DNA from 2 places in the Martelella mangrovi genome. Region 1 is predicted to be linked to the other one. Evidence: predicted binding sites of a transcription regulator. Region 1 holds the regulator's gene; the other holds the start of a gene.

What was found. The regulator PhoB, encoded in region 1, activates phosphate uptake and scavenging genes when phosphate is short. The targets are predictions, from matches to a motif close to TGTCATNNANCTGTCAT.
Region 2: a site for PhoB is predicted at 6,468-6,484, ahead of ABID12_RS06515 (bifunctional 2',3'-cyclic-nucleotide 2'-phosphodiesterase/3'-nucleotidase). Genes of this name have one in related genera too.

Annotation. Positions count from the first base shown of each region.
Region 1 is NZ_JBEPLY010000004.1:25,069-40,510, reverse strand. Features, by position in the region: gene xylA (xylose isomerase) at 1-297, opposite strand, end outside; gene xylB (xylulokinase) at 373-1,830, opposite strand; gene ABID12_RS07050 (LacI family DNA-binding transcriptional regulator) at 1,860-2,888, opposite strand; gene ABID12_RS07045 (DeoR/GlpR family DNA-binding transcription regulator) at 3,072-3,833, opposite strand; gene ABID12_RS07040 (hypothetical protein) at 4,059-5,324, shown strand; gene phoR (phosphate regulon sensor histidine kinase PhoR) at 5,421-6,662, shown strand; gene ABID12_RS07030 (substrate-binding domain-containing protein) at 6,821-7,861, shown strand; gene pstC (phosphate ABC transporter permease subunit PstC) at 7,966-9,453, shown strand; gene pstA (phosphate ABC transporter permease PstA) at 9,450-10,778, shown strand; gene pstB (phosphate ABC transporter ATP-binding protein PstB) at 10,782-11,588, shown strand; gene phoU (phosphate signaling complex protein PhoU) at 11,629-12,342, shown strand; gene phoB (phosphate regulon transcriptional regulator PhoB) at 12,374-13,057, shown strand; gene ABID12_RS07000 (orotate phosphoribosyltransferase) at 13,321-14,016, shown strand; gene ABID12_RS06995 (carbohydrate kinase family protein) at 14,057-14,983, shown strand; gene ABID12_RS06990 (helix-turn-helix domain-containing protein) at 15,026-15,241, opposite strand; gene ABID12_RS06985 (DUF2975 domain-containing protein) at 15,245-15,442, opposite strand, start outside.
Region 2 is NZ_JBEPLY010000003.1:393,243-408,684, forward strand. Features, by position in the region: gene dksA (RNA polymerase-binding protein DksA) at 118-537, shown strand; gene ABID12_RS06505 (flagellar biosynthetic protein FliO) at 624-983, opposite strand; gene cckA (cell cycle histidine kinase CckA) at 1,339-3,948, shown strand; gene ABID12_RS06515 (bifunctional 2',3'-cyclic-nucleotide 2'-phosphodiesterase/3'-nucleotidase) at 4,414-6,402, opposite strand; gene ABID12_RS06520 (GNAT family N-acetyltransferase) at 6,578-7,162, shown strand; gene ABID12_RS06525 (Lrp/AsnC family transcriptional regulator) at 7,146-7,631, opposite strand; gene ABID12_RS06530 (PadR family transcriptional regulator) at 7,876-8,547, shown strand; gene ABID12_RS06535 (GNAT family N-acetyltransferase) at 8,616-9,179, opposite strand; gene sseA (3-mercaptopyruvate sulfurtransferase) at 9,185-10,036, opposite strand; gene ABID12_RS06545 (alanyl-tRNA editing protein) at 10,069-10,791, opposite strand; gene ABID12_RS06550 (cysteine synthase A) at 10,802-11,833, opposite strand; gene ABID12_RS06555 (cryptochrome/photolyase family protein) at 11,933-13,363, opposite strand; gene ABID12_RS06560 (DAK2 domain-containing protein) at 13,453-14,073, opposite strand; gene ABID12_RS06565 (L,D-transpeptidase) at 14,279-15,442, opposite strand, start outside.

The DNA of each region.
Region 1 (15,442 bases):
GAAGCAGTAGAAGGGGGCGCCGAGCAGCGTGAACAGCTCGAAGCCGACATCGGCCTTGAGCTTGGCCTTGTCGATGCCGCCGTCATACCACGGGCGGTCGAAGGTGCGGCCGCCAAAGGGGTCGCCGCCTTCCCATGCCAGCGAATGCCAGTAGGCAATGGCGAAGCGCAGATGTTCCTTCAGCGGCTTGCCCATGACGATTTCGTCGGGGTTGTAATATTTGAAGGCAAGCGGGTTCTCGCTTTCGGGGCCTTCATACTGGATCTTGGTGACGTCGCCGAAAAAGCCGGTGCTCATCTTGTAACTCCCATTCAGTCTGTTGTTATCCGCAGATTTCCGGACCCTGGACAATGCCAGCGCCCGGTCTGCGTATCAGTTTCCGGAAAGCGGTTTTATGGCCGGATACAGCGCCCGGTAACGCTGATAGGCCGCCTCGAAGGCAGCCGTGTGGGCTGTCTCCGGGTCAATGGTTTCCGCCGTTTCCGGCGGGGTGCAGATGCTGCGCGGATCGGCACCTGTGGCGGCGGCAAGCCCGAGGCGGGCCGCGCCGAACGCCGCACCGAAATCGCCGTCGGCGGGAATGTCGATTGGCAGGTTCAGCGTGGTGGCAATGCATTTCAGCCAGTAGCGCGAGCGCGAGCCGCCGCCGATGGCGGTAATGCGGGTCAGGTCCGTGCCGGCCGCCTTCAGCGCTTCCATGCTGTCGCGCAGCGCAAAGGTGACGCCTTCCATGACCGCGCGGGTCATGGCCGCACGGTCGCTTTCATGGGCAAGCCCGATGAAGGCGCCGCGGATGGCGGCGTCATTGTGCGGCGTGCGCTCACCGGAAAGGTAAGGCAGGAAGGTGACATCAGTGGGGGCGACCAGCGTGTCTCCGACTTCGGCCGTAAGCTCTGCCGGGCTCTTGTCGGTCACCTTCGCATACCAGTTCAGCGCATCGGTTGCCGACAGGATGACGCCCATCTGGTGCCACGTGGCGGGCAGGGCATGGCAGAAGGCGTGAACGGCGCTTTCGGGCTTCGGCAGGTAACGGTCATTGGCGGCAAACAGGACGCCCGACGTGCCGAGCGAAACGAAGGCAGCGCCATCGGCCACCGTGCCCATGCCGCAGGCAGAGGCCGCATTATCGCCCGCACCGCCGGCAATGACGACCGGGCCTGTCATGCCCCATTCGGAGGCAAGCGTCTGTTTCAGCGTGCCGCCGGGCTGCGAGCCTTCGACCAGCGCCGGCATCTGTTCGCGGCGAAGTTCGGTGGCGGCCAGAAGTTCATCCGACCAGTCGCGTTTGCCGGTATCGAGCCAGGACGTGCCGGCCGAATCCGACATTTCTGAAATATATTCGCCGGTCAGCCAGAAACGCAGGTAGTCCTTCGGCAGCAGAACCTTGGCGACCTTTGCAAAGATCTCCGGCTCGTTGTTCTTCACCCACACCAGTTTCGGCGCGGTAAAGCCCGGAAACACGATATTGCCGGTGATGGCGCGAAAGCGCGGATCGGCATCAAGGGCAGCAGCTTCCGCATAGGAGCGCGTGTCGTTCCACAGGATACAGGGGCGCAGGACATTGCCGCCGGCGTCAACCAGCGTTGCGCCGTGCATATGGCCGGAAAGGCCGATACCCTTCACCGCCGCAAGCTCTGCCGGATGGCGCTCGGCCAGACGGTCGACGGCAATCTTGCAGGCATCGATCCAGTCGGCGGGGTTCTGTTCCGACCAACCGTGATGAAGACGCTGAACGGTCAGCGGTGCGTCGGCGCTGGCGATGACGGTCTGGGCGTCGTCGATCAGCATGGCCTTGAGACCGGACGTTCCGAGGTCTAACCCGAGATACATGGTTGCTTCTCCCTTGTTTCTCCGCCTCTTCAGGGCAGATTGTCCTTGATGAAGATGTCGATGCGGATACGTTCCTGTGCGGCGATCACCGGAAGCCCGTCGGCCTTGGCCTTGAGCACGCGGATGGCGCTTCTCACTTCATGCCCGGCATCCTGATTGAGCACGACATCGAAGAGGCCGCTTTCCAGTGCTGCACGTGAATGGGGCGAAAGTTCGTGGGCGATGGTGACAACCTCACGGCCGTTTTCGCGCGCCTCTTCCAGCGCGGCAATCAGGCCGCGATTACCGGCGCCGAGGCTGTAAAGCCCGATCATGTCCGGATTTTCGGCAAGTGCCTTTGAAACCAGCTGGCGGGCCCGGGACGCATCGTCCCGGCCTTCCATCGGCGGCAGAATGGCAAGGCCGGGGAAATGCGCTTCCATGGCCTCGGAAAACGCGTCGAAGCGATTCTGGTGGTCGCGCACCGAAAGCGAGCCGGCCAGCACGCCGATAGTGCCCTTTTGCGGGCCCAGAAAGCGCCCGAGCAGTGTTGCCGCGGTGCGGCCGGCGGAAGGGTTGTCGACACCGGCATAATGGTCGCGCGTGCTGTCTTCCAGATCGGAAACGAGGGTGACGACCGGGATCCCCCGCTCGGTGAGCGAGCGGACCGCCGCGCGCACGGGATCGGCTTCGATGGCGACGAGGGCAATGCCGGCGGTCTCGCTCTCGCCAGCGGCAAGCAGAGCGTCGGCCAGGGCTTCGGCATCGAAAGCGGGTACGTCGACAATGGTGATCCGGGTGCGTTCGACCCGGCCACGGGCATCGGCCTGGATAACGGCCGAACGCAGCTCAGCCATGAAGGCATTGTCGTTGCACGGCAGAATGAAGGTGAAGGGATAGCTCCGGCCCTTGGCCAGATTGGCGGCCGCGACATCGCGCACATAGCCGAGCTTCTCGATCGCCTGTTCCACCTTGAGCCTGGTTTTTTCGCGCACGCCGGGGCGCGCGTTCATCACCCGGTCAACGGTGGCAAGGCTGACGCCGGCTTCGGCAGCAATGTCGTGTACGGTAGGGCGCATCTCGTCCGCCTGGTTTGTTTCGCTCCTCACCGGGGGCGGGCATTGCTGCCCGAAACCTTGTCCGGTCCTCGTTGGGCGGACTATAGCGTGAAAAATGATGTACGTAAATCAAAAAACATCCTTGTCATCCGAACCGGGTGATTACGGCGGCTTTCGGATGTGGACGGGTGCTGGCGGTGCGGGCTATCCGGCGACGACAACCCGCGTGTTCCAGGCGGTGCAGCGCGACGCCAGGTCGTGGGAGGGTTTGCGGTCGGTGAAGAAGGTGTCGATATCGGCAAGCGAAGCGATCCGCGCCGGCGCCGAGCGCGAAAACTTCGAATGATCGGCCACCAGAAAGGTGCGGCGCGCGCGTCTGATGGCCGTCTGGCTGACGCCGACTTCCATGATATCGAAGTCGAGCAGGTCGCCGTCATCATCCATCGCCGAACAGCCGATGATCGCCAGATCGAACTTGAACTGTTCCACGATCGTGTTGGCCAGCGTGCCGACGAGGCCGCCATCGGTGCGCCGTAGCTGTCCGCCGGCGACCACAATCCTGCAATCGGGATTGGCGACCAGCGTGTTGGCGACATTGAGGTTGTTGGTCACCACCAGAATGTCGCGATGGGCGAGCAGGGCGCGGGCGACGGCTTCCGTGGTCGTGCCGATATTCATGAAGATTGCGGCATTGTCCGGAATTTCGGCAGCACAGGCTGCCGCAATGGCCGCCTTTTCGTCGGTATAGAGCGCCCGCCGGTCATCATAACCGATATTGCTGGTGCCCGATGCCAGCACTGCGCCGCCGTGAACGCGGGTCAGTTTGCCGGCTTCGGAGAGCTTCAAAAGGTCGCGCCGGATGGTCTGCACGGTGACGCCCAGACGCGCGGCGGCGTCCTCGGCCACAATCCGGCCGTCCTCACGGGCGATCTGCATCAGGTCATCAAGGCGGAAAGTTTGCGACATGGATCCCTCGGGTCTCGTTCGCACGGATTATCGTGCGTCGGAATATCGCCCAAGGGAGACATTTTTCGCGAAGTTTTGCAACGCTTTGAAGTGCTGCGGCGTTGAAGCATCGTCGACCGGCACCATAACCGGTCAGGGTCGGACGCGCTATTTGGCCTTGATCAGCAGGGTGAAACACTGTCAATAGCGTTGAGAAAGCCTCGTGAAACGTAACGGGATGAAACTGTGAGCGGACTTGAACAAGCCATAAGAACAGCGCTGGAAAGCACTGACCGGGAGGATGCCAACCAGCGGGCACGGATCTATCAGTCCGCACGGCAGGCTCTTGAAGGCGGCCTTGCCAAGCAGGGCATTACCGACAGCAAGGCCGTCGCGCGCCAGCGCCACCGCCTCGACGAAATCATCACGGCGATAGAACGCGAGGAGGCGGAAGCCGCCCGCAAGGCCCGCGAGGCGCGGTCGCCGCGGCCGGTGGTCTTCGACGATCCCTTCGCCGTCGGTCGCGTGCCGGAAAGCCCGGCGGCGCCCGAACCGGACGCACCGCAGGAACCGTCTTTCGAGGACGCGCGCCCGGCAGAGCCGCAGATCGGCGATTTCGGCCTGCGTGCGGAACCGGAAGCGCATTTCGATTATCCCGAAAGTCCGGTTGTCTCGCCCGAACGGCGGGAGACGGATTTTACCGAGGCCGATTTTTCGGTTTCGACGCAAGACAGTACAGAAAGCGGCCATCTCGATTCCGGAGAGCTTTCGGCGATTGACGATCTGGCTGTTGCGGCAGAGGAGCGGCGGCCGGGCGGCGGCACACTCAAGGCGTCCGGCAAAAAGCGGCCGAAGAAAAACCGAAAGGCACACCGGGCGGAAAGGTCGGAGCGCCCCCCGCGCAAGCGCGGCCGGTTCGCCAGGTTGCTGATCTTTGTTATCGTTCTGGCATTTCTGGTGTTCGGCGGCTGGTGGGTGGTCAGCTCGAATTTCGCGCTTGACCCGGACAGCCTCGATACGGCTGTGCCCAATCCCGCGCCGCGTATCGAAGCTGAGGATTTCGAGGGGGCGTCGGGCTGGACCGGCCTTTTCCAGCCGGGCGCGGAGACCGGCTTTGCGGCAGGTTCTGCCGTGCAAGTCGACAATGTCACGGTTGATGGCGTGCCGGCCGTACAGATCGCAGCGCAGGCGGGCGGTGATGCCGGCGCCGTCAGCATCAACCTGCCGCCGGCCGTCAGGGAAATGCTGGAGAGCGGTCCGGTCCTGATCGAGGCAAGCGTGCTGGCGCCGGATGGCGGCGGACAATCGGTCGGCATCTATTGTGCCGATGGCACGATCGACGGCTGCCAGCGTCATCGTTTCACGCCGAGCGCCCACAGGGAAAGCCTCGTGATTCGGCTTGATCCGAGCCAGGGCGGGGTGTTGCCGACGCAGATGATGATTTCCAGCGATCTCACCGGGGGCGGAGCACCGCTGGACATCTTCGCCATTCGTGCGCGCGCGGCTGACTGAATGGTCGGCATTTTCGTGTGTTGATGAATATTCCTGTCACAAAAGGCGTATATGCAACACAACTTGCATAAGTTTTGAGGGAATCAGGTGGGCAGGCTGGAGCAGACGGTCAGAAGTATTGCGGTCCGCGCGCTGGCCGCGCGGCTTGTTCTGCTGGTGGCCGCCGCCACAGCCCTTGCCGCAGTCGGTTTCGGTTTCGCCCCGCCGGTTGCCGCCGTCGTCGGCTGGCTCGCCGTATCTGCGGCGGCGCTGGCATCGTGTTCGCCGGCCGGTGATGAACCGGAACCGCAGGAGCAGGAACGCGAACCGAGCGAGAATGCGGCTGATTTCGGCGATCTGCCGCGCTTCCTCGATGAGATCGACCTAGCCGTATATCTGCTTGCCGCAGACGGATCCGTGCTGTTCCAGAATCGTTCGGCCAGCAGCACGTTCGGCAGTTTTCCCCTCGGGTCGCATATTTCCGCCCGCATGCGCGCGCCGGGCGTGCTCGATATCATCCGCGACACGCTGGCCAACGGCCACACCAACCAGATTGAATATTCCGAACGGCTGCCCTCCGAGCGGGTCTACCTCGTGCGGGTTGCGCCGGTTGCCGGCGGCGCGGATGACACGCCGGTTTTTATGCTGGTGCTGCGCGATATTTCCGAGGCGCGGCGGATCGATCGCATGCGCTCCGACTTCGTCGCCAATGCCAGCCATGAGCTGCGCACGCCGCTTGCCTCGCTGCGCGGCTATATCGAAACCCTGCAGGGCCCGGCGAAAAACGATACCAAGGCGCAGGAGCGCTTTCTGCCGATCATGCTCGATCAGGCGACCCGCATGAGCCGGCTTGTCGATGACCTGATGTCGCTGTCGCGTCTGGAGGCCAAGGCCCATCTTTCGCCGGAGCAGCAGGTCACGCTCAATACGCTGCTTGAACATGTGCGTGACGGCTTGCTGCCGCTTGCCGAGGACCTGAACGTCGCGATCAATCTTTTCCTGCCGGAACAACAGGTCACGGTGAACGGCGACAATGACGAATTGCTGGAAGTGTTCGAGAACCTGATCGAAAATGCCTGCAAATACGGTGCCGAGGGTGGCCGGGTCGACGTTTATCTCAAGGCGCGGGAAGACGGGGCGGCGGAAGTCTCCGTCGTTGACTATGGTCCGGGCATTCCCGCCGAACACGTGCCGCGCCTGACGGAACGCTTCTACCGGGTTTCGGTGGCCGACAGCCGCTCGAAGAAGGGCACCGGGCTGGGGCTTGCGATCGTGAAACACATCCTCAGCCGCCATCGCTCGCGTCTGGTGGTCAAGTCTGCCGTCGGCAAGGGAACGACCTTTACCGTCCGTTTCTGACTGTTTAAAATATGATATAAAAAACAATAATTTGTACTGTCATAAAACTGAATCAAAAATGACATAAAACCGGGCCAGATCAATGCCGCCGGTTCGTGGCGGCCCCGCCCGGGCATCGATTGAAACGGTGCGGGCATGTAACCCGCAAGGGATGCGCCATGAAGTTTTTCATTCTGCCGGCTGTTGTGCTTTCCGCTGTGCTTCTCGCCATCGGGCCGGCCGAGGCGCGTGACCAGATCCAGATCGCCGGTTCATCGACCGTCCTGCCTTATGCCAAGATCGTTGCCGAGACCTTTGGCGAGATCTATCCCGACTACAAGACGCCGGTGGTGGAATCCGGCGGCTCTTCCGCCGGTCTGAAGGAATTTTGCCGGGGTGTCGGCCCGCGCACCATCGATATCGCCAATGCGTCGCGGCCGATCCGGCCGGGTGAGGTTGAAAACTGCGCGAAAAACGGTGTCACCGAGATCGCGGAAGTGGTTTTCGGCTATGACGGCATTGTCTTTGCCACCGATGCATCCATGCCGCAGATGGCGCTGACGCCGCTTGATCTCTACCGGGCGCTTGCCGCCGAACTGGTGATTGACGGCGCGCTGGTGAAAAACCCCTATACCCGCTGGTCCGAGATCGATCCCGCGTTGCCGGACACCGAAATCAAGGCTTATATTCCCGGAGAAAAGCACGGCACGCGCGAAGTCTTCGAGGAAAAGGTGCTGGCCGTCGGCTGCGCGGAAGCCGGCGCGCTGCCTTTTCTGACGGAGACCTTTGGCGAAAAACAGGGCGAAAACAAATGTATCGCCGTGCGCAGGGACGGGCGGGCGCCGGGGATCGACGGCGACTATACGGAGACGCTCGCCCGGGTGGTGGCCGACCGGACCGGTCTCGGGGTCTTCGGCCTGTCCTTTTACGACAACAATGCCGACAAGCTGAATGTGGCGACGATTTCCGGTGTCACGCCCTCGGTTAAAACCGTGGGGTCGGGCGAATATCCGGTATCGCGGCCGCTGTTCTTCTACGTCAAGATGGCGCATGTCGGGGCCATTCCGGGGTTGCGGGAATATGTTGCCTTTTTCCTGTCGGACGCCATGGCCGGTCCATACGGGCCGCTTGCCGAATATGGCCTTGTGCCGGCATCGGAGGAACAGCGCGCGGCGGTTCTTGCCGCATTCGAGGAAGCAACGGTTTCGCCTGAAGATTAGGGCAGGCGCTGCCGAAGACGGAATAAAACACCCGGCTGTGTCCATGTTTTTGAGGACCGCCGGAAACAAGGGTCCGGAAATCCCGGACGGTCTGGAACGACATAATGCATGTCTTTTTGATCATACTGGCGATTGTGGCCGGGCTTGGTATTGCCGGTTATTTCTCGGCAAGAGCCAAGGCTTATGCGCTTGCCGGAGAAAGCCTGAAACGGCTGAATTCGCGGCCGGCCCACCATGCAAGCTTCGTGGCAATGGCTGCAATCGTTCCGGCCGTGCTGTTGATGGCGGTGTGGATGGTGGTCAGTCCGCTGGTCATCGGCGCACAGATCCGCAGCGACTTTCCCGAAAGCGTGCAGGAGCAGCCGGCCGCGGCCCAGAGCCTCACCTATAATACGGTGATTTCCGTGGCCTATGGCCTGCGGCAGCTGCCGGAAGACGCCCGGGCGCGCGTCGATGAGGATGCGGGCGCGCTGCGCGCTGTCCTTGCTGCAAACGGCATTCCGCTTGCCGCTTCGCCCCGGCCTTTCGTGCTGTCTTCGGCCGAGCGGTTCAATGCGCTTTCCGCCGCATCGCGCGCGGCCATGGCCGTTGCGGCGCTGGCGATGGCGCTGATCTCGCTCGGCCTTGCTTATCGTGCGGTCAGGCCGTCTTTCCACGCGCGCAACCGCGTCGAACAGGCCGTGCTTGCAGCCCTTGTTCTCGCCTCGACCATCGCGATCCTGACAACGGTCGGCATCGTGCTGTCGATGCTGACGGAATCCCTGCGGTTCTTTTCCCAGGTGCCGCCGGCCGATTTCTTTTTCGGCACGGTCTGGGACCCGCGCTTTGCTGCCGCCGGTGAGAGCGGTGCAACCGGGCAGTTCGGGCTGATCCCGCTGCTTGCCGGTACGCTTTACATTTCCATCGTCGCCATGGCGGTTGCCGTCCCGATCGGGCTTTATGCGGCGATCTACATGTCGGAATATGCCGGGCCGAAACTGCGCGCGATCGCCAAGCCGCTGCTTGAAGTGCTGGCGGGCATTCCCACCATCGTCTACGGCTTCTTCGCCCTTGTCACGGTGGGGCCGCTGCTGCGTGACATTTCCGCAGAATTGAACGGGCTTTTTACCGGCAGCTATCGCAATTTCATCGAGGCGCAGTCGGTGCTGACGGCGGGCGTGGTCATGGGCATCATGCTGATCCCCTTCGTCTCCTCGCTGTCCGATGATATCATCAACGCGGTTCCCGACAGCCTGCGCAAGGGCTCGCTCGGCCTTGGCGCCACGCAGTCGGAGACCATCAAGCGCGTTGTGTTGCCGGCAGCGCTTCCCGGTGTTGTCGGCGCTCTGCTGTTGACGGCTTCGCGCGCCATCGGCGAGACCATGATCGTGGTTCTGGCCGCCGGCGTTGCCGCGCAGTTGCAGTTCAGCCCGCTGGAGCCGATGACGACGGTGACGGTCAAGATCGTCAACCAGCTGACCGGCGATCTGGAATTCAACACGCCGCAGACGCTCGTGGCCTTCGCCCTTGGCCTCACGCTGTTCGTGATCACACTCTGCCTCAATGTCTATGCGCTCTATATCGTGCGCAAATACCGGGAGCAGTACGCATGACCGAGACAGTCCGCACCGCGACCGGAACGGATGGAGGAAGCCGGGCGATTGCCGCAAGGCGCCGCAAGTCCCTCAAACGCCGGAACGCGGCCGAACGTCGTTTCCGCGTTTTCGGCCTGTTGGCGATTTGCGTGGGCATTTTCTTTCTGGGCGCGCTTTTGTTTTCCGTTGCCGGCAAGGGGTATACCGCGTTTCAGCAGACGACCATCACCCTGCCGGTTACCTTCGAAGCCTCGGTGATCGATCCCGATGGCGCGCGCGATGAAAACCCGCGGCTGCTGTTGACGGCCGATTATCCGCAACTGGTGCGCCAGGCGCTTGCCCGCACGCTCGCCATCAATCCCGCAAACGGCCCTGAAATGCGCGCGGCGATGCGGATGATCTCCCGCAGCAGCCGGGTGGAGCTGCGCGATGTGGTGCTGAAAGACCCCTCCGTCATCGGAAAGACCGTCGATGTACGGCTTCTGGCTGCCGCCGATATCGATTCCGCCAACAAGGGCCAGATCGACCTTTCCGTGCCGGAAACAAGCCGCCGGGTTTCCGACCGGCAATTGCAGTGGATGGAGGAGTTGAAGGCCGAGGGACGGCTGAACAAGTCCTTCAACACCGGCTTTTTCACCCATGGCGCATCCAGCCGGCCGGAAGCCGCCGGGATCGGCGTGGCCTTTGTCGGCACGCTTTACATGATGGGCGTGGTCCTGCTTCTGGCACTGCCGATCGGCGTGGCCTCGGCGATTTATCTTGAGGAATTTGCGCCGAAGAACCGGTTCACCGACCTTATCGAGGTCAACATCAACAATCTGGCGGCCGTGCCCTCCATCGTGTTCGGCCTTCTGGGGCTTGCGGTGTTCATCGGCTTCCTCGGCCTGCCGCGTTCGGCTTCGCTGGTCGGCGGGCTGGTGCTGACGCTGATGACGCTGCCGACGATCATCATCGCGACGCGGGCAGCTCTCAAGGCGGTGCCGCCCTCGATCCGCTCGGCGGCGCTGGGGGTCGGGGCTTCGAAAATGCAGGCGGTGTTCCATCATGTCCTGCCACTGGCCATGCCGGGAATTCTGACGGGAACGATCATCGGTCTTGCCCAGGCGCTGGGCGAAACCGCGCCGCTGCTTCTGATCGGCATGGTCGCCTTCGTGGCCGATTATCCGGCGGGCCCGCTTGACCCGGCAACAGCGCTTCCAGTGCAGATCTACATGTGGGCGGGCGAGGCCGAACGCGCCTTTGTCGAGCGCACCTCTGCCGCCATTATCGTGCTTCTGGCATTCCTGATCTTCATGAATGTCACGGCGGTGATACTGCGCCGCCGTTTCGAAAGGCGCTGGTAGGCGATGGATGAATATGACCGCAAAAAGGCTTGGAAAAAGACGATGAGCGAAAACACATACAAGATGGCCGGTCAGGCGGTGTCCGTCTATTACGGGCAGAAGCGCGCGCTGTTCGATGTCAGCCTCAACATTCGCGAGAACGCCGTCACGGCGCTGATCGGCCCGTCGGGCTGCGGCAAGTCGACCTTTCTGCGCACGCTCAACCGGATGAACGACACGATCGACAATTGCCGGGTGACCGGCACGGTCACGCTCGACGGCGAGGATGTTTACACCTCCGGGATCGATGTGGTGGAACTGCGCGCGCGCGTGGGCATGGTGTTCCAGAATCCCAACCCGTTCCCGAAGTCGATCTACGAGAATGTCGCCTACGGGCCGCGTATCCACGGTCTTGCCCGCCACCGCACGGAATTCGACCAGATCGTCGAGACCAGCCTGATCAAGGCGGGTCTGTTCAATGAGGTCAAGGATCGCCTGCACGAGCCTGGCACCAGTCTTTCCGGCGGTCAGCAGCAGCGGCTTTGCATTGCCCGCGCCATTGCGGTGAGCCCGGAAGTGATCCTGATGGACGAACCCTGTTCGGCGCTCGACCCGATCGCAACGGCCCGCGTCGAGGAGCTGATTTCCGACCTCAGGGAGAACTACACCATCGTGATGGTGACGCACTCCATGCAGCAGGCCGCGCGGGTTTCCGAACGCACGGCGATGTTCCACCTCGGCCATATGGTCGAGGAGAACGATACCGATACGATTTTCACCAATCCCGCGGACCAGCGGACCCAGGATTACATCATGGGACGTTTCGGCTGAGGGGCGGCTGCCGCACGCTCAAGCCAGGAAAGGAAAGAACATGGCCCCCTCGCATATCTCGACGGCATTCGATGACGAGCTGAAATACCTCCAGCGCCGCATTTCCGAAATGGGCGGCCTGGCCGAAGAAATGGTCAGCGAATCGGTCTCCGCCCTCGTCAACACCGATACCGAGCTTGCCGAAAAGGTGATCGCCGACGATCTGGCGCTTGACGAAGCGGAGCGCGAGATCGGCGAGAAGGCAATCGTCACAATTGCCCGGCGCCAGCCGGTGGCTGCGGACCTGCGCGAAATCATGGGCGCCATCCGCATCGCCGCCGACCTCGAACGCGTCGGCGATATGGCCAAGAACACCGCCAAACGGGTGATCTCGGTGCAGGGCACCGGCGTGCCACGCAAGCTGGCCCACGGCATCGAGCATCTGTGCGAACTGGCGCTCCTGCAATTGAAGGAAGTGCTCGATGCCTACACCACGCGCCAGGCCGACAAGGCGAGTTCGATCCGCGAGCGTGATGACGAGATCGACGCGATCTATACCTCGTTGTTCCGCGAGCTTTTGACCTACATGATGGAAGATCCGCGCAATATCACCACCTGCACGCATCTTCTGTTCTGCGCCAAGAACATCGAGCGCATCGGCGATCATGCCACCAACATCGCCGAGATGATTTACTACATCGCGACAGGCGCCCAGCCGCAGGGAGAACGTCCGAAGGACGACAATTCCCCTGCCGTCGGTTCCGATGATGTCTGAAGCCATTTGAGACGAGGGAGATATCAGCCCAATGGTGCCGAAGATAGCAGTTGTTGAAGACGAGGAAGCGCTCAGCGTTCTGCTGCGCTACAATCTCGAGGCCGAAGGCTATGAGGTCGAGACCATCATGCGCGGCGATGAGGCCGAAATCCGGCTGCAGGAGCGGGTCCCCGACCTTCTTCTGCTCGACTGGATGCTGCCGGGGGTGTCGGGCATCGAGCTTTGTCGCCGCCTTCGAATGCGGCCGGAAACCGAACGCCTGCCGATCATCATGCTGACGGCGCGCGGTGAGGAGAGCGAACGGGTGCGCGGGCTTGCGATCGGCGCCGACGACTATGTCGTCAAACCGTTTTCCACGCCGGAACTGATGGCGCGTGTGAAAGCGATCCTGCGCCGCGCCCGTCCGGAAGTGCTCTCCAGCGTGCTGAAATGCGGCGATATCGAGCTTGATCGCGAAACCCACCGGGTTCACCGCAAGGCGCGTGAAGTGCGGCTTGGCCCGACGGAATTCCGGCTTCTGGAATTCCTGATGACGTCTCCGGGGCGGGTGTTTTCCCGCGCGCAGCTTCTCGACGGTGTCTGGGGGCATGATATCTATGTGGATGAGCGCACCGTCGACGTGCATGTCGGCCGGCTGAGGAAGGCGCTCAATTTCTCGCAGATGCCGGATGTGATCCGCACCGTGCGCGGAGCCGGATATTCGATGGAAGTCTAGAGCAGCGGCAAAAAGTTTTTTAAACGATTTAATATCCGTCATTGCGGCCATCCGGCGTTCCGCTATGGTGGCGGGTATGCCATTCGGCATGATGAAATATACCGGCTCCGATTGATTTTTCGGCCCCGACAGTTCAACTCAGGGCCGGAACGGAAACGGCCGCCCCGGCGGCGGCGTGCGCCGACAGATTGTGTCTTGCAAGAGAGTGTCACTCCCGCACCCTGCAAGGTCGTGACGGCGCAAAGACAAAGAGGATTGTTGAGATGAGCAGAGCAAGTTTTGCCGACCCCGCAGTGATGGGCGAACTGATGGCCCGCATGCTGTGGGAAATCGGCGCCGTCCATTTTTCCCCGGATGAGCCCTACAAGCTTGCTTCCGGTCTGGTCAGTCCGGTCTATATCGACTGCCGGCAGCTGATTTCCTATCCGCGCATCCGCTCCACGCTGATGGATTTTGCCGCGGCCAAGGTGCTGCGTGATGCCGGTTTCGAGAAATTCGACTGCGTCGCCGGCGGTGAAACGGCGGGCATTCCCTTTGCCGCATTCCTCGCCGATCGCCTGGAACTGCCGATGATCTATGTGCGCAAGAAGCCGAAGGGCTATGGCAAGAACGCCCAGATCGAAGGGCATCTGGAAGCCGGGGCGCGGGTTCTGGTGATCGAGGACCTGACCACGGCAGGCGGCTCCATGTTCAACTTCATCAATGCCATCCGCGCTGCCGGCGGACTGGTGGAACACGGCATGGCTCTGTTCTATTATGATATTTTCGAACAGGCCGAGAAACGTTTCCGGGAAGGGTGCGTTGAGCTTCATTACCTGGCGACATGGCAGAACGTTCTTGCGGTCGCACGCGAGGAAGAGCTGGCCGACAAGGCAACGCTTGATGCCGTCGGCGCGTTTCTCGATCATCCGATGGAATGGTCGCGGGCCCGCGGCGGCCTTGAGGAACTGATCGTCTAGGCCGGGACGACAGGCGCGGGAACAAAAACGGGAGAAGAGAATGATTTTATGCTGTGGTGAAGCCCTGATCGATATGCTGCCGCGTCAGACCGACAAGGGTGAACCGGCATTTGCGCCCTATGCCGGCGGTGCCGTGTGCAACACGGCGGTCGCGCTTTCCAGGCTTGGCCGACCGACCGGGTTCTTCTCCGGCATATCGTCCGACCTGATGGGCGATATCATTCGCGAGAAACTCGACGCGTCGAAGGTCGATCATTCCTATGTTGCCGTTTCCGACCGGCCGACGACGCTCGCCTTTGTCAAGCTGGTCAACGGCTCGGCAAGCTATGCCTTTTACGATGAGAATACGGCCGGCCGGATGATTACCGAGGATGACCTGCCCGCAATCGGCGAAGACTGCGCGGCCATGCATTTCGGCGCGATCAGCCTGATCCCCGAACCCTGCGGTTCCACCTATGAAGCGCTTTTGATGCGCGAGGCCGAAGCCCGCGTGATCTCGCTCGACCCGAATATCCGTCCGACATTTATTACCGATCCCGCGGGTCACCGTGCCCGGATCGAGCGCATGGCGGCCAAATCGGACATCGTGAAATTCTCCGACGAGGATCTGGACTGGTTCGGTCTCGCAGGTTCGCTCGATGACAAGGCCCGCCACTGGATTACGGCCGGCGCAAGCCTTGTCGTCATCACCTGCGGCGCGGACGGGGCGATCGGCTATACCGCCGAACACAAGGTCGAGGTGCCAAGTGAAAAGGTCGAAGTGGTCGACACCGTCGGTGCCGGCGATACGTTCGACGCCGGTATCCTGGCATCGCTCGATATCGCCGGGTTGCTGACCAAGGAGAAGGTCAAAACGCTGTCGCCGGAGGCAATCGCGGATGCCCTGGCGCTGGGCGCAAAGGCCGCTGCCGTCACCGTCTCCCGCGCCGGCGCCAACCCGCCTTATGCCCACGAAATCGGGCTTTGATCTGCCGCCCGGGGCAATTGCGACCCCGAGCGGGGATAAGGATCAGCCGGGTTCGTCCGGCTGATACTCCAGAATGTCACCGGGCTGGCAATCGAGCGCGCGGCATATCTTTTCAAGCGTTTCGAACCGTACGCCCTTGACCTTGCCCGAGCGCAGCAGCGAGATGTTCTGCTCGGTGATGCCGACATGTTCGGCAAGGGTTTTCGCCCGCATCTTGCGGCGGGCGAGCATGACATCGAGATTGACAATGATCGGCATGGGTCAGACGAAACGCTCATAATCTTCATTCATCGATGTCGCGAGCACCATGACATGCCCCATCACGAAGAGAAGTCCCGCGAGCAGAAACAGCATCAGTTGGTCGCTGCCGAGACCGACTGAAAGCGTGCGGCTGCCCGGCGGATTGGCGAGTGTCGCCAGAAGTGTCGCCACGGGTGTGAGAAAAAGGCTGGCGACAGC
Region 2 (15,442 bases), on a different contig from region 1:
AAACCCGGCCTAAATTTTCAACAGTTATTAAAGTGCTCAAATTTACAGCAGAGACTTGAATTATCAGGTTTGTTTGGGATATACAGCGCCCGTGGGGTGTTGTTCAGGAGAATGGCTTTGAACAAGAACATTGATCTTAGTAGCTATGTTCTCTCCGATAACGAAGAGTTCATGAATCCCAATCAGCGGGCCTATTTCCGCGCGAAACTTATCGCCTGGAAAAACGACATTTTGCGGGAAGCCCGTGAAACGCTCGATAATCTGGCGGCCGAAAACGCCAATCATCCGGACCTTGCAGACCGGGCCTCTTCCGAAACCGACCGATCCATCGAACTGAGAGCGAGAGACCGTCAGCGCAAGCTGATCTCGAAGATCGATGCTGCACTGCGTCGGATCGACGACGGGACATACGGCTATTGCGAGGAAACCGGTGAGCCGATCGGCCTGCGGCGACTTGATGCTCGACCGATCGCGACATTGTCGATCGAGGCACAGGAACGCCACGAGCGACGCGAAAAAGTTTACCGCGACGAATAGCATAACACATCAAAAGGCCGCGCCCGATCAGGACGCGGCCTTTTGGTTTCCGGTCCGGGCCCTCCGGTCCGGCAAGCGGCGAATCATCAGGCGTCGCGCTGCTCTTCCTTCGGTTTTTGATTTTCGCTTCCGGCGGCCGGCTGGCCGGCTTCGTGCCGGTGGCGCGTTCCGATGGGCGCCGGAATCCGCGTTTCAAGCAGAATATCGTTGGGGCCGCCGATCATGACGAGATGCTCGACATTATCGCGGCGAACCAGAACGACGCGCCTGCGGGCATCAACGGCTGCGGCATCCACCACATAAAGGCGCGGCCTTCTGTTCTTGCCGCCCTTGATGAACGGGTGAGGCGGTCTGTGGCGCAGAAGAAACCAGATTGCCAGGACGGCCAGAAGAATGATGCCGAATGACAGCAGCGGGAAATCGAAAATGGCGTTGCTGAAGGTCATGTCTCCCATCGCTTGTCTTTCACCCGGTGGTTTTTCTGGATTGTGGATCTGAAATGATTGTGCGCTTTGATGTTATGCGCATATCTGAATGGAATATCAACTTTCCGGACAGTTCCTTCAAGCTTCAGCCGCAACTGACAATCCGGCGTCCACGGTTTTGCGCGAATCACACTCAAAATTAAGCTTTTCCGGCTATTGTCCGCCGCCATAATGGAAGAAGTCTGGCCTTCGGGCCGGGCTTGGGTTCGCGCTGCGGGCGGCGGTGTTTTTATCCGTCTGCGAACCGGATAGGACTGAATGAATGTTTCGCCGCGGGGTGCTGTTCCTGTCGGCAGGCGCAGATGACGAGGTTGCAATGGTATTGGATCGACAGAGCGAAAAGGCCGGCAAGCCTGTGGTCCGGGGTGGTCCGGGGGCCGGCGTTTTCGCCAGGCTTGCGCTGGTGTTGCTGATTCTGGCGGCCATCATCACGCTCGGTTATCAGTATCGGGGCTATCTGCCGGACGATATTCTGCTGGCGATTCTGGGCCTTTTTGCGATCCTCGGGGTTTTCTTCGGACTGGCCGTTCTGACCGGCCTTGTGCAGCTGTTTCCCGGCGCACGGCAAAATCATTTCGCCGGACCGTTTCTGGACCAGTACCCGGAAGCCGTCGTGATCACTGATCATCGCGACCGCATGGTTTATGCCAATGCGGCTTACGGGCGGATGACCGGCAATGAGGGGGGCGGTGTGCCGCCAAGCCTCGAGTCGCTTCTGTCCGAGGAGCCTGAAAGTTCGGAAGTGCTCTACCGACTGACCCAGTCTGTGCGCGCCGGCAAGGACGGTCAGGAAGAGTTTCGGCTGACCCGCGCACTGTCCGGCAGGGACGGGGACACGGCGCGGTGGTATCGTTTGAGCAGCCGCTTTTTCCCGGTAACCGACAGCCGCGCGCATACCCGCAATTACAACATCTGGCAGATCTGCGACATCACCGAGGAACGGCAGGAACAGGAGCGTTATTTCAAGGAGTTGCAGAAGGCGATTGATTATCTGGATCATGCGCCGGTCGGTTTCCTGACCTGTGATTCCGACGGCAAGATCCGTTATCTGAACGCCACACTTGCCAGCTGGATCGGCATTGATCTGGCCGGTTTTGTCGCCGGCACGGTTGCGCTGGCGGATATCGTCGACGGTGAGGGCATGACCCTGCTTGAAACCCTTGGCGTCGAGGCCGGCCAGCGGGTGACCGAAACGCTGGATGTATCGCTCAGGCTGCCATCGGGCCGTCACCTGCCGGTCACGCTGCTGCATGATGTGACCGCCGACCGCGACGGCCGCCCGGCGGAAAGCCGCACGGTGATAGTGAAGCGCGAAGACAGCAAGGGCAGTGGCGGCGCCGGGGCGACGCAGGGCCATTTCTTCGACGACACGCCGATGGCCATTGCAACGCTTGACCGCGATGGTCGGTTGCTGACCACCAACACCCGCTTTCTGGCGATGTTCGCCGACCTCTTGAAGCGCGAGGATATCGGGCGCGGCGCACGTATCGCCAGTCTGATTGACGAAAACGATCAGACCAGGGTGAGCGAGGCGCTGGTAGCTGCCGCAGACGGGCAGGGCGAGATTGCCCCCTTCGAGGTGCGTCATGCGACCGATGACGGCCGTCACTTCCGCTTTTTCGTGCATGCCGCCAGCGGCTCGGGGCCGGACACGGTCGCGCTGGTCTATGCCATTGAGATCAGCGAGCAGAAATCGCTTGAAGCCCAGATGGCGCGCACCCAGAAGCTGAATGCCGTTGCCACGCTTGCTGGCGGTATTGCCCATGATTTCAACAATGTGCTGACGGCCATCCTGTTGTCGGCGGACCATCTTCTGTTGCAGTCGCGGGCCTCGGACCCAGAATTTGCCGATCTCGTCGAGATCAAGCGCAATGCCAACCGCGCATCCGGCCTTGTGCGGCAATTGCTTGCCTTCTCGCGCCAGCAGACGATGCGCGCCGAGGTCGTCGACCTCAACGATGTCATCGGCGACAACCGGATGATGATCGAGCGGCTGACGGGCGGATCGGACATCAGGCTGACGACCGATTTTGCCCGCGAACTGTGGCCGGTGAAAGCCGATCCGGGCCAGTTCGGCCAGGTGGTCACCAATCTCTGTGTCAACGCCCGCGATGCGATGCCGGGCGGCGGCACGCTGACGATCAGCACGCGCAATATTGCCGCCGGCGAGGTCGCCGCGCTCGGTCTGCGTGAGGTGCCGGAGCGCGATTTCGTGCTGGTCGAGGTGGCCGATACCGGAACGGGAATCGCGCCCGAAGTGCTCGACAAGATTTTCGAACCGTTTTTCACCACCAAGGATGTCGGCAAGGGCACCGGTCTCGGCCTCGCCATGGTCTATGGCATCGTCACCCAGTCCGGCGGTTTTCTGCATGCAATCTCGGAGGTTGGTACGGGAACCCGTTTCCTCATTCTTCTGCCGCGCCATGCCCGGGCGGCAAGCGAAGCCGTTGCCGCGCCTAAGGATCACAGGGGCCAGCCGATTGCCGCGGCCTTCTCCGAGGGCAATGAAAGCGACAACGAGGCGCCGCGCGAGGAGGATATGGACCTGACGGGCCAGTCCGCCGTGGTGCTGCTGGTGGAAGACGAGGATGCGGTACGCCGCTCGGGCAAGCGCATGCTGGAAATGCGCGGATTCACCGTGCATGAGGCCGATACCGGCGTGCACGCGCTGAAGATCCTCGAAAGACTGGAAGGCGCAGTCGATATCGTCGTCTCCGACGTTGTCATGCCGGAAATGGACGGACCGACGCTGCTGCGCGAGGCGCGTGGGCAATATCCCGATTTGAAGTTCATCTTCGTTTCCGGCTATGCCGACGACGCGTTCGCCAAGAACCTGCCCGACGACGCCAAATTCGGTTTCCTGCCGAAGCCGTACAATCTCAAGCAGCTGGTTGCTGCCGTCTGGGACATGCTGCGTGAGGGGTGATGTGGTCAGTCGGCCCTAGAGCGTTTCAGACTGAAATGGAAACAGTTCTGTTTGCCCAAACCGGTCATTCCACGCGAAGAAGTCCGCGCGGCATAGCCATAGCTATGGCGAAGGGCTTCGACAAAGTGGATGGCCGGTTTCGGCAAACCCTGAAGGGCGGCATGAATTTGCGCCATTACCGGCGGTCTTCGACTTGGACATAGCTAGGGCTATGCCCAGCGCCAAAGCCCTTGGTCTTGGCGCAAATTCCTTGCCGCAGAACGATTCCATTTCAGTCTGAAATGCTCTAGCCGGCTCGGATTATTGACAAACCCCGCAAGCAACCACGGTTTCGCCTCCTTCCCCGCCGTCATACCGGCTCAAGGCCGGTATGACGAACGAACGAGGGGGTGAGCTTTGTCAGTAGTCTGAGGGGCGGGAAAATATTCCGCCCCCGGGGGTTCCCGTAAAGCGCGATTTTTCTGATCACAGAACAATCCGATAAAGCGCAAATCCGTTCTCGCCGTCGCCGGCGGTTTCGATCTTCGCGCCCTTCACATCGGCAATGTATTCCGCCGCGCGCGGGCCGGTTTCGAACACGGCTGTGGTGCCGGGCATCGGGGCGAAGGTCCAGTTGAAATCGGCCGACGGGTTGATGGTGCCCTGGTCGACGATATAGCGGACGATCACGTCGCGGTTGGTATCCGGACCGACGAAGACGATGACGTCGCTGTCGATATCCGGAAAATTGCCGCCACCGCCGGCGCGGTAGTTGTTGGTCGCCACCACGAATTGCTGTTCGGGATCGATGGGTTTGCCGTCGAAGGCAAGATCGACGATGCGGTGCGAATCCGGGCTGGCAAGCGAGCCGTCCTTGGCATAGCGCGCCGGTTTCGACAGGTCGATCTTGTAGGTCACGCCGTCAATGACGTCGAAATTGTAGGACGGAAAATCAGGATTGAGGAGCGGCGCATCCGTGGCGCCGGGTTCGACCTGATTGAACATGCCGGCCGACATTTCCAGCCACTCCCTGACCTGCGCGCCGTTGATGAGAACCGCGCGGGCGGTGTTGGGGTAAAGATAGAGGTCGGCAACGTTCTTGATGGCGATGTCGCCGGCGGGGACTTCGGTATAATAATCCGGGCCGCCGCGACCGCCGGCCTTGAAGGGCGCGGCGGCTGAAAGGACCGGGAAATCCTTGTATTCGCCGTCTTTCAGCATGTCCTTGGTGTACCAGGTCTGCGCGCGTGACACGATCTGCACAGAGGGGTCGTCGGCCACCAATGCGAAATAGGATTGCAACGGCGCGGATGTCTTGCCGACCGGGGTGCGGACATAGTCCAGCGTGGCGTCGTGATCGGCCTTGACGGCGGAAACCACGGCGGGGGCGGATTCGACATCGGCCACCACCTTGCGGTCTTCCGTGCGGTGATAGATCGGACGGGCCTCGGTGGTGAAGTCGACAATCTTCCAGCTGTTGCCGTCCTTTTCCAGAAGCAGGTCGATAAGGCCCATATGGGAGCCCCAGAAGCCGCCCATGGCGGCCGGTTTGCCCTGCAGCGTGCCCTTGACCGGGTCGACGCCGGCAATGCCCTGAAAATCGGTCGGGCCGGGGAAGACAAGGTGCTGGTGACCGGTAAAGACGGCATCGATGCCATCAACACCGGCAAGATAAAGCGAGGCATTTTCCATCAGTTCCGCCGGGCCGGAGCCGTCTATGCCGGAATGGGAGAGCGCGATAATGATATCCGCGCCGTCTTCCTTCATCACTGGAACCCAAGCTTCGGCCGCTTCGACGATATCGCGGGTATTGGCCTTGCCGGAAAGGTTCTTTTCGTCCCAGACCATGATCTGCGGCGGCACGAAGCCGATGAAGCCGACCTTGACCGGGCTCGTATTGCCGGCGCCGTCGGTAATCATCTTCTCCTTGATCATGTAGGGTTTGAAGAACAGGTCGTCCTGTGTCGGATCGTTCGCAAGGGCGCCCTTTGTCAGATTGGCGCAGACATAGGGGAAATTCGCGCCGCCCGTGACCTTGAACATGAAGTCGAGGCCGTAATTGAATTCGTGATTGCCGAGCGTGCCGATCTCGTAGCCGAGCACATTCATGGCCTTGATGACGGGGTGGATATCGCCGTCATTCATGCCGCGCTCATAGGCAACGTAATCGCCCATCGGATTGCCCTGCAGAAAGTCGCCATTGTCGATCAGCATCGAATTGGTCGATTCGGCGCGAATGGCATCGATGATCGAGGCGGTGCGGGCAAGGCCCATCGTGTCGTTGGGGCGGTCGGCATAATAGTCATACGGAAGCACGTTGACGTGGATGTCCGTGGTTTCCATCAGCCGCAGATGCGCCTGATTACCGGTGGCGTTGGCGGCAAAGGGGTGGAGAACGATCAGCGCCGATGTTGCGGACATGCCGGCCAGAAGAGCGCGGCGCGAGATCAGGGACGACAGTACGGGCGTGGACATGAAGGCTCCGGGGTTCGTCGTTTGCAGGGAAATGCTGGAACACGTTCATCGCTTCGCACCGTCATGTGACAGGCGGTTGACATCGGGCGTGAAAGCGCACCAACCTTATGCCGATTTACGGAAACAATAGGCAGGCTATTCGCAGGCATGCCGGCCGTCAATACGGGAGGGAAGTTTGGTTACCAGTTTCACGATCCGAAATGCGGCCCGCGAGGATGTGCCGGATATGGTGCGGCTGATCAACATTGCCGGCCATCGCCTGCCGCTGTGGTGCTGGGGGCAGCTTGAGGGCGGGGCCGAAGATCCCTGGCAGGCCGGCCGCGAAAGTGCCGCCCGCGAAGATAGCGCGATCTCCTGGACCAAGGGCACGGTCGCGACACTCGGCTCCGATGTCGCTGCGCTGATGATTGCCTATCCGCTTGCCGACACGGCGCCGGGCTATGGCTGCGAAATCGATCATCCGGTCATGAGCCCGCTGCGCGACCTGAAACGGCAGGCCGAAGGAACGTTCCACATTCACGTTCTGGCGGCCTATGCGGAATATCGCGGGCGCGGGCTCGGTTCCTTCCTGCTCGACAAGGCGGACCGGCTTTCCGAAACCAACGATATCAGCCTGATCGTCTCTGAAGCCAATGCGCCGGCCCGGCGTTTTTACGAACGCCTCGGCTTTGTCGAGAAGGCGCGGCAGGCGCTGGTGACAGCGCCCGACTGGCAGGCCGATGGCGACAACTGGTTACTGATGATCAAGCCGGCGGCGTGACGAAGGCTTCGTCGACATCGACATTGAGGCGCTCGATGATCGGCCGAAGCGCGAAGGATGAATTGATCTGCACCACATGCGGCAGGGCGGAAAGCCAGTCGCGGTGGATGCGCTCATAATCTTTCAGGTCCTTGGCCGCCACACGCATTACATAGTCATATTCGCCGGAGACCATGTAGCAGACGATAATGTTCGGGCAGCGCCTGACGGCCTCCTCGAATTCGGAAAGCGTGCGGGCGAACTGACCGGACAGCGAGATGTGGACAAGCGCCGTCATCTTGTATCCGAGCGCCTCGGGGGAAATCTTGGCGGTGTAGCCCTCGATCACGCCGCTCTTTTCTAGAAGGTCGAGCCTGCGTGAGCATGCCGATGGTGATAGACCTACGGTTTCCGCTAATTCGGCATTGGTGATGCGGCCATTGTTCTGAAGCGCCTTCATGATTGCACGATCGATATCGTCCAGGTCCAATTTTCGAACTCCCTGCGAATTTTATTGTTCTTCTTCGAACAATAATCTGTTTTTTCAGTGAAGAAAACCGTTTCCCGCAAGGAAATTCTGTTGCGGGCTGGACAGGGTTTCGGAAGCGGACTGGCAGGGGCATGAGACCCGAAACCGCAATAAGATACTATTTCGTTATATCTAAAATCTTGTAACCGGCTTCTCTTCGATCTATATTTCGATATATCGAAAACATGATCGAAAGGACGCTGACATGCACGGACATTCTGGCAGGCATCACGATTGGTGCGATTGTGACGTGCGGGCGCTGTTCGCAATGGGGCGGGGGCCCGGACGCGGGCCGGGGCGTGGACCCGGTCGGGGTGGTGGTCACGGCTTTGGTGGCGATGATGGCGGCGGCCGTATCGGCCGGTTCCTCGGCCATGGCCGTATGCGCTTTCTGGTATTGCAGTTGATTGCCGATGAACCGCGCCACGGTTACGAGATCATCAAGGCAATCGAGGAGTTGAGCGGCGGTTTCTACTCACCCAGCCCGGGCGTCATCTATCCGACGCTCTCCTATCTCGAGGATGGCGGCTATGTGATCGCCACGGTCGAGGGCAACAAGAAATCCTACGCGATTACCGAAAGCGGCCGGGCCTATCTCGATGAGCAGGCGCCGGAGGCGGCGATGGCGCTCAAGGCGCTGCAGGCCGTGGCGGAGCGGCTGAGCGCCCGGCAGATGAAGCGCGAGCGCGCCCGCGGCGGCGATAACCTGCCGCGCAGCGTGGAGGCGGCATTTCTCAATCTGCGTGAGGTGATTGATCGGCGGCTGGAACAGGATGCGGGCGCAAGCGCTACGATTGTTGCCGAACTTCTGGGACTTGCCGAAAAAATGGAAAATGCCGGAACGCCGGATGACGGTACGGCGCCGGCTGAGCACTGACCGCATAAAACAACCCGTCCGCCGCCGAAGACCGGAGCGGGCGGGTTTCATCCGATTGCCGGACGTTGCTAAAGCTTGCGGGTGAAGGCCAGCAACTCGGCATCCGAAAGCGGAGTGATTTCGCTTTCGTAGGTCGATACCGGCGAAAAGCCGAATTGCTGGTAAAGCTGCAGCGCGCGCGGATGGTCGAGGCTGTTGGTGGCGGTGATGATCTTTTCGGGCTTGTCGGCCCACATCGCCTTCAGCCCCTGAAGCAGGAACCATTTGCCGACACCGAGGCCAAGCGCGCGTTCGAACAGGCCGAAATGAATGAGTTCGGTGATCCCGCCATCCTGTTGCTGATACTCGTAAAAGCCGGCCGGCGCGCCCTCCAGATAAAACACGGTGATGGTGGTGCGCTCATTGTGGACGTTGGCGGAAAGTTCCTCATCGCTCATGCGGATACGGTCGACCCATTCCCAGCGGGTTCCGACCTGACGGTATAAGAACCGGTAGAAGGGCAGCGGTATCTGCGGAACGCGCATCAGCGCAAGATGCAGGTTGGACGGCGCAATGATGTGTGCCTTTGGCGGCGCCGTCATCTCCAGTTCCGTGACATGGACGCTGAGCGGTGTCTGCTGCTGGTTTTCCATCGTGCTCACGCCTTCCCGGTCACAATCTCTGTATCATCGCGGCCGCCCCATTGTGACCAGGAGCCATCGTAGAGGCTGTTATCCGTATGGCCAAGGCTTTCCAGCGCAAGGGTGATGATGGCCGCTGTTACGCCGGACCCGCAACTGGTCACCACCGGCTGGTCCAGATCGATCCCGGCTTCGGTAAACATTGCCCTCAATTCATCGTTGGAGCGGAACCGTCCGTTTTCAGAAAACGCCGTTGCGGGCAGGTTTTTCGCACCCGGCATATGGCCGGAACGCATGCCGGGGCGGGGCTCGGGCTCGATCGCCTCGAAACGTCCCGCGCCGCGGGCGTCGGCGATCTGGCTTTTGCCCGACGCGACAACTTCGCGCATCGCCTCGAAGGAGGTCACCCTGTGGGCCTGAAAATCCGGGGTGAAAGTGGCGGGCTGCGGTGCCGGAACGATGGTTTCAACCGGGTGGCCTTCAGCCTTCCAGCCGTCGAAGCCGCCATTCAGCACATAGACATCGCCGGCTCCCATGATTTTCAGCATCCACCAGACGCGGGGTGCTGCAAAGATGCCGGGCCCGTCATAGACCACGATCGTGTCTGTTTCGCTGATGCCGCGCTTGCCCATTTCGGCCGCGAAGAATTCGGGAGCGGGCAGAGAGTGCGGCAGACCGGTGGTGGTATCGGCGAGCGCGTCCTGATCGAAGAACACCGCGCCGGGAATATGGCCTTCGGCATATTCCGCCTTGCCGTCGCGATTATGGGCGGGCAGATACCACGAGGCGTCGATGACGGAAAATCCGGCGCGGTTCAGGCGCCCGGCCACCCATTCCGGCGAAACAATATACCGGCTTTCAGCACTCATCTTGCTCAAACTCCTTGAAAAAACTGATAGGCTTACGCGGTGAAGCGAATACGAAAACGGCGGTTTTCACGGCCCTTTTTCTCGACCTTGCCGATGTGGACGGGGCCGACCTCGGCGGTGCTTCGCACGTGTGTTCCCCCGCAGGGCTGACTGTCGACCGACGAGCCCGCGCCGATGCACACAAGCGAGACACGGCCCATGCCGATGGGCGGGCGGACATTCTTCGATTTGACGATATCCGGATTGGCGGCGAGTTCCGCGTCGGTGATCCACTGGACATAGATCGGATGGTCTTCGGCCACGAGCTTCATCATCGCGTCGCTGACCACCTGTTTGTCGACGGTTTCGCTCATGTCGAAATCGACGCGCGATTCGTCCTCGCCGACGGAGGCGCCGGTGATCGGGTAGGGACAGACGACGGAAAGCAGATGGCATGCGGTGTGCATGCGCATCAGCTTCAGCCGGCGCGGCCAGTCGATTTCAAGAGACAGTGTTTCGCCGGGATGCGGCGGGGTTTCGCCTTCGGCCAGCACATGCAGGATGACATCCTTGCCTTCGCCGTGGCGGGTAACGCCAAGCGCAAGCGTCGAACCATCGGCGCGCCGGGCAATACCGGTGTCGCCCGGCTGGCCGCCGGACGTTGCATAGAAACAGGTTCTGTCCGTTTCGAATGTGCCGTCATCATGCACCGCCGTGACAACCGCATCGCATCTGGCAAGGTAGAAGTTGTCACGGAACAGGGCATCAACAGGCATGGGTCACTTTCTATTCGAACGGTACGGCGATCTCCGTTGTCGCCGTCAGCCATTCCGGCACAGGCAGGCCTTTGTCCTTCAGGAAGGAAGGGTTGTAGAGCTTCGACTGATACCGGTTTCCATAATCACAAAGTACCGTGACAATGGTGTGGCCGGGGCCGAGTTCGCGCGCAAGCCGGATGGCGCCGGCTATATTGATGCCCGATGAACCGCCCAGGCACAAGCCCTCTTGGGTCACCAGATCGAATATCAGCGGCAGGGCCTCGCTGTCGGCAATGCGATAGGCGAAATCGGGTGTGAACCCGTCGAGATTGGCGGTGATGCGGCCCTGGCCGATACCTTCGGTAATCGAGCCGCCTTCGCTCTTGAGTTCGCCATTGCTGTAGAATTCGTAGAGGGCGGCGCCTTCCGGATCGGCAATGCCGATCTTGATGTCACGGTTCTTCGCCTTCAGCCCCATGGCGGTGCCGGCAAGGGTGCCGCCCGAGCCGACGGCGCAGATGAAACCGTCGACCTTGCCGTCGGTGTCGCGCCAGATCTCTTCCGCCGTGGTCTCGATATGGGCATCGCGGTTGGCGGTATTGTCGAACTGATTGGCCCAGATTGCGCCGTTCGGCTCGCTCTTTGCCAGTTGCGCGGCCAGCCGTCCGGAGAGTTTTACGTAGTTGTTCGGATCGCGATAGGGCTTGGCCGGCACTTCGACCAGCTTGGCGCCGAGGAGCCGCAGCGCGTCCTTCTTTTCCTCCGCCTGGGTTTCGGGAATGACGATCACGCTCTTGTAGCCGAGCGCATTGGCGACCATGGTCAGCCCGATGCCGGTATTGCCGGCCGTACCCTCGACAATGGTGCCGCCGGGCGCAATCAGGCCGCGCCGTTCGGCGTCGCGGATGATGTAGAGTGCGGCGCGATCTTTCACCGACTGGCCGGGGTTTAAAAACTCCGCCTTGCCGTAGATGGTGCAGCCCGTGGCCTCGGAAGCCGCCCTGAGTTTGACCAGCGGTGTGTTGCCGATGAGGTCGATGACCGAGTCTGATGTCGTCATGGTCGAAAATCCTTGCATTTTTGCGTCCCAGAAACGCCTTTGGCGGGATTCAGGCAAGGTATGCGATTGCCCGTTTTAAAGCATTTGCGCAAACCCATTTCAGTCCTTGATCTTCTCGAAGGCGGCAAGCGCGCGGTTGCGGGCTTTCTTGTGGTCGACCAGAGGCTTTGGATAGTCTTTGCCCAGCGTCACGCCGGCGGCATCGAGCACATCGCGCGGTGCATCGAAGGGAGCGTGGATATGTTTTGCCGGCATGTCTTCAAGCTCCGGTACATAGCGGCGGACATAATCGCCCTGCGGATCGAACTTGTTGCCCTGAAGCACCGGATTGAAGATCCGGAAAAACGGTGAGGCGTCGGCGCCCGAGCCTGCCACCCACTGCCAGTTGGCCGGGTTGGACGCCGGGTCGGCATCGACAAGCGTGTCGCGGAACCATGCCTCTCCCTTGCGCCAGTCGATCATCAGATCCTTGATCAGGAAGGAGGCGACAATCATGCGCACCCGGTTGTGCATCGTGCCTTCCTGCCAGAGCTGCCGCATGCCGGCATCGACGATCGGATAGCCGGTGCGGCCGCGCGTCCACGCGTCGAAGGCTTCGTCATTGTCCTGCCAGGCAAAGCCGTCGAACCGGCTGTTCCAGTTTTCGGTGCGCAGATCGGGGGCGTGAAACAGCAGGTGATAGCAGAAATCCCGCCAGACCAGCTCCTGCAGGAATTTTTTCCTGTTTTCCGACGACAGGTCTTTGGCGCGCCCCACCCGGTGCCAGATGGTGGCCGGTGAAATCTCGCCAAGTGCGAGGTGCGGGGACAGCATCGAGGTTGCCTCGATATCCGGCCGGTCGCGCGATGATGCGTAGTGTTCGGCGATGGCGTCAATGAACCGGTCGAGCTGGCGGTTCGCCGCGGCCTCGCCGGGCGTCCAGATATCGTCAAAGCCGGCGGCCCAGTCCGGTTTTCCGCTATAAAGCTTCCAGTCTTCAAGCCGCTCGCTCTGCGGTTTTGTATCGGGCGCTGTCAGCCTGTCGGGCGCATCCTGCGGATCGGCAATTCGCGGGTCGGCGGAAAAAGCCTTCCAGAAGGGGGTATAGACCTTGTAGGGGCCACCGGATTTGGTTTCGAATTTCGACGGCTCGTGCAGGATCCGGCCGGCAAAGCTCTGCGCATCGATGCCGTCATCGCGCAGCTTTTGCTTCAGTGCTTTATCGGTGCGCATGCCGTCGGGCGTGTAGCGCCGGTTCCAGTAAACGGTTTCGGCGCCGGTCTCCTCGATCAGGTCGGCAATGATCGTCCCGGGTTTTCCGCTTTTGAGCACAAGGCCGGTGCCGAGTTCATCATAGGCCTCGCCAAGGCGGGCAAGCGAGCGTTCCAGCCACCAGGCCTGGGCGCCGCCCAGTGCGCCGGCCAGGTCATCCTCGCGGATATAAAGCGGGATCACCGGGCGGTCGCCCTTGGCCGCGGCCATCAGCGCGGCATTGTCGTTGATGCGGAGGTCCTGACGGATCCAGTAGATCGCGGGTGTCTTGTTCGGCATGATATCCTGTCACGGCAATGAATGACCATGATGTAGGGCAGGCCCGTGCAGGAGAAAAGGCCGGTGGAGGCTAAACGGATGCCAAGATGCTAATCCTGCAGCGCGTAACGCATCGAGCGCATGATCAGAACGGCAGATGCACAACCGGCATCCATCACCTTGTCCGGATGGGCAAAGGGCAGGGGATCGTTGTCGGTCGCCGGCTCGGAGCCTGCAAGGGCTGCATCGGCTGCCGCGGTCAGACAGTCGGCCATATGGCGGCCATTGTCCCGTGCGGCCTCATAGGCTTTGAGTGCGGGCTTCCAGGCGTCCACCATGTTCTTGTGCGGCGCGTTTGCCTGACCATGGTCGATGATGCCGCTGGCCATGGCGGCAAAGGCCCGGTCGAAATCATCCTCGCTGATGACGTGGCTTCCCGGAAGGCGGCTGCCGGCCCGCCGGAAGGCGGAGGCGTAGAGCCGGGCAGAGGCGGAATCGATTTTCAGAAAGGTTTCGGCGGCCATGTCGAAGACGCGGGCGGGCGTGACCGATGACGGATCGAGCGCTGCCAGCTGATGTTCCATGGCAATGAATGCCGAGGAAATGACTTCCCCGTGGTCGCCGTCGCCGGAAATCGTGTCCAGCCTGCTCAGCCAGAGACTGTTGCGGGAAACCGCTGCCGCGATTTCCGAAAACATACCAATGATCTCAAATGAAGTTATATCGTCCATGTTCGGTTTACACCGCTGAAAACTGATGATGCGCCTGCTGTTTCAGACGCTGAAAAAAGGTAATTCGAAAAACGCCAAACTATCGTTCTTTTATAGACCAGAATTTTACATTTGCGAAGGTGCAGCGGGGCTGTTTTTGCCCGCTGTCATATTCGATTTCCCGGTTTTCTGACGTTTGTCAGGAACGGCCTGGCACCGCTCCGGTTCACTCGACGAACTCCACCGTGACGCCCGGGCTGACCATTGCGGCCAGTTCCTGTGCATCCCAGTTTGTCAGGCGCACGCAGCCATGGCTGGAGGTCTTGCCGATCTTGGCGGGATCGGGCGTACCGTGAATGCCATAGCTGGGTTTTGAAAGCGCGATCCAGACATTGCCCACAGGTCCGTTCGGCCCCGGATTGATGGTCAGGACCCGGTCATTGTCGCCCTGCTTGAAGTTTTTCGACGGGTTGTAGGTATAGTTGGGATCCAGCGCCACCCGCTCGACCGTGACGGTGCCCGACGGAGACGGGGTGTCCGTCGACCCGATGGTGGCCGGATAGGCGGCAACCAGAGCGCCTGCCTCGTCATAGGCGAAAAGCTGCTTGAGGCTTTTATCGGCGATGATGCGGGTAACGGCGCCTTTCTGCTTTCCGCCCGGGTTGACCACCTTGATCACCGTTCCGGGGCGGGAGAAATCGGCGTCGGGATTAAGCGCCTTCAGAAAGCCTTCATCCATATGGAATTTTTCCGCAAGCATCTCCGAAACCGAGGTGTAGGAAAGCGCCGGAAGCTCGGCCTTGCGGCCATAATCGGAGGGAATGCTGGCGACATACGGGCCGGCAGCGTCCTCAGCGGTAATGGTGTAGTTTTTCACCGGCAGTCCGCCTTCCAGCGACAGCGATTGCAGGATGGTTTCGCTGTCGGCGTCAGCATCAAGCTGGCGGCCGCTCTTTTCGGCGTAGGCGTCCAGCGCCTTGCGGACATTATTGCCCATCAGCCCGTCAATCACGCCCGGTGAAAGGCCGTTGCGGTCCAGAAACACCTGAAGCGCCACGACATTCATGTCCGGTTTTGCATTGGCCTGCGCCCTTGCCGGAGCCCTGTCGGGTTCGGGGGCGGCTGGCGCGGGGATGTCCGGGGGCGGCGGAAAGCCATAGCTCTCGGACGGGGTTTCGTTCCAGCCGCGCGGCGGGTTGTTGTACCGGTCAGGCCGGTTTGCAAAGCGATCACCGTTCCAGCCCCGGTCATTGCGGTGCCAGCCACGCTCGGCCAGGCTTGCCGGACCACCACGGTTTTCCCGGAGGCTGCGATATTCCCGGGCCGACATTTCGGTGGCCACAAGGTTGCCGGACCGGTCGAGCAGGATCGGCCTGCCCTCGGCGTCGGT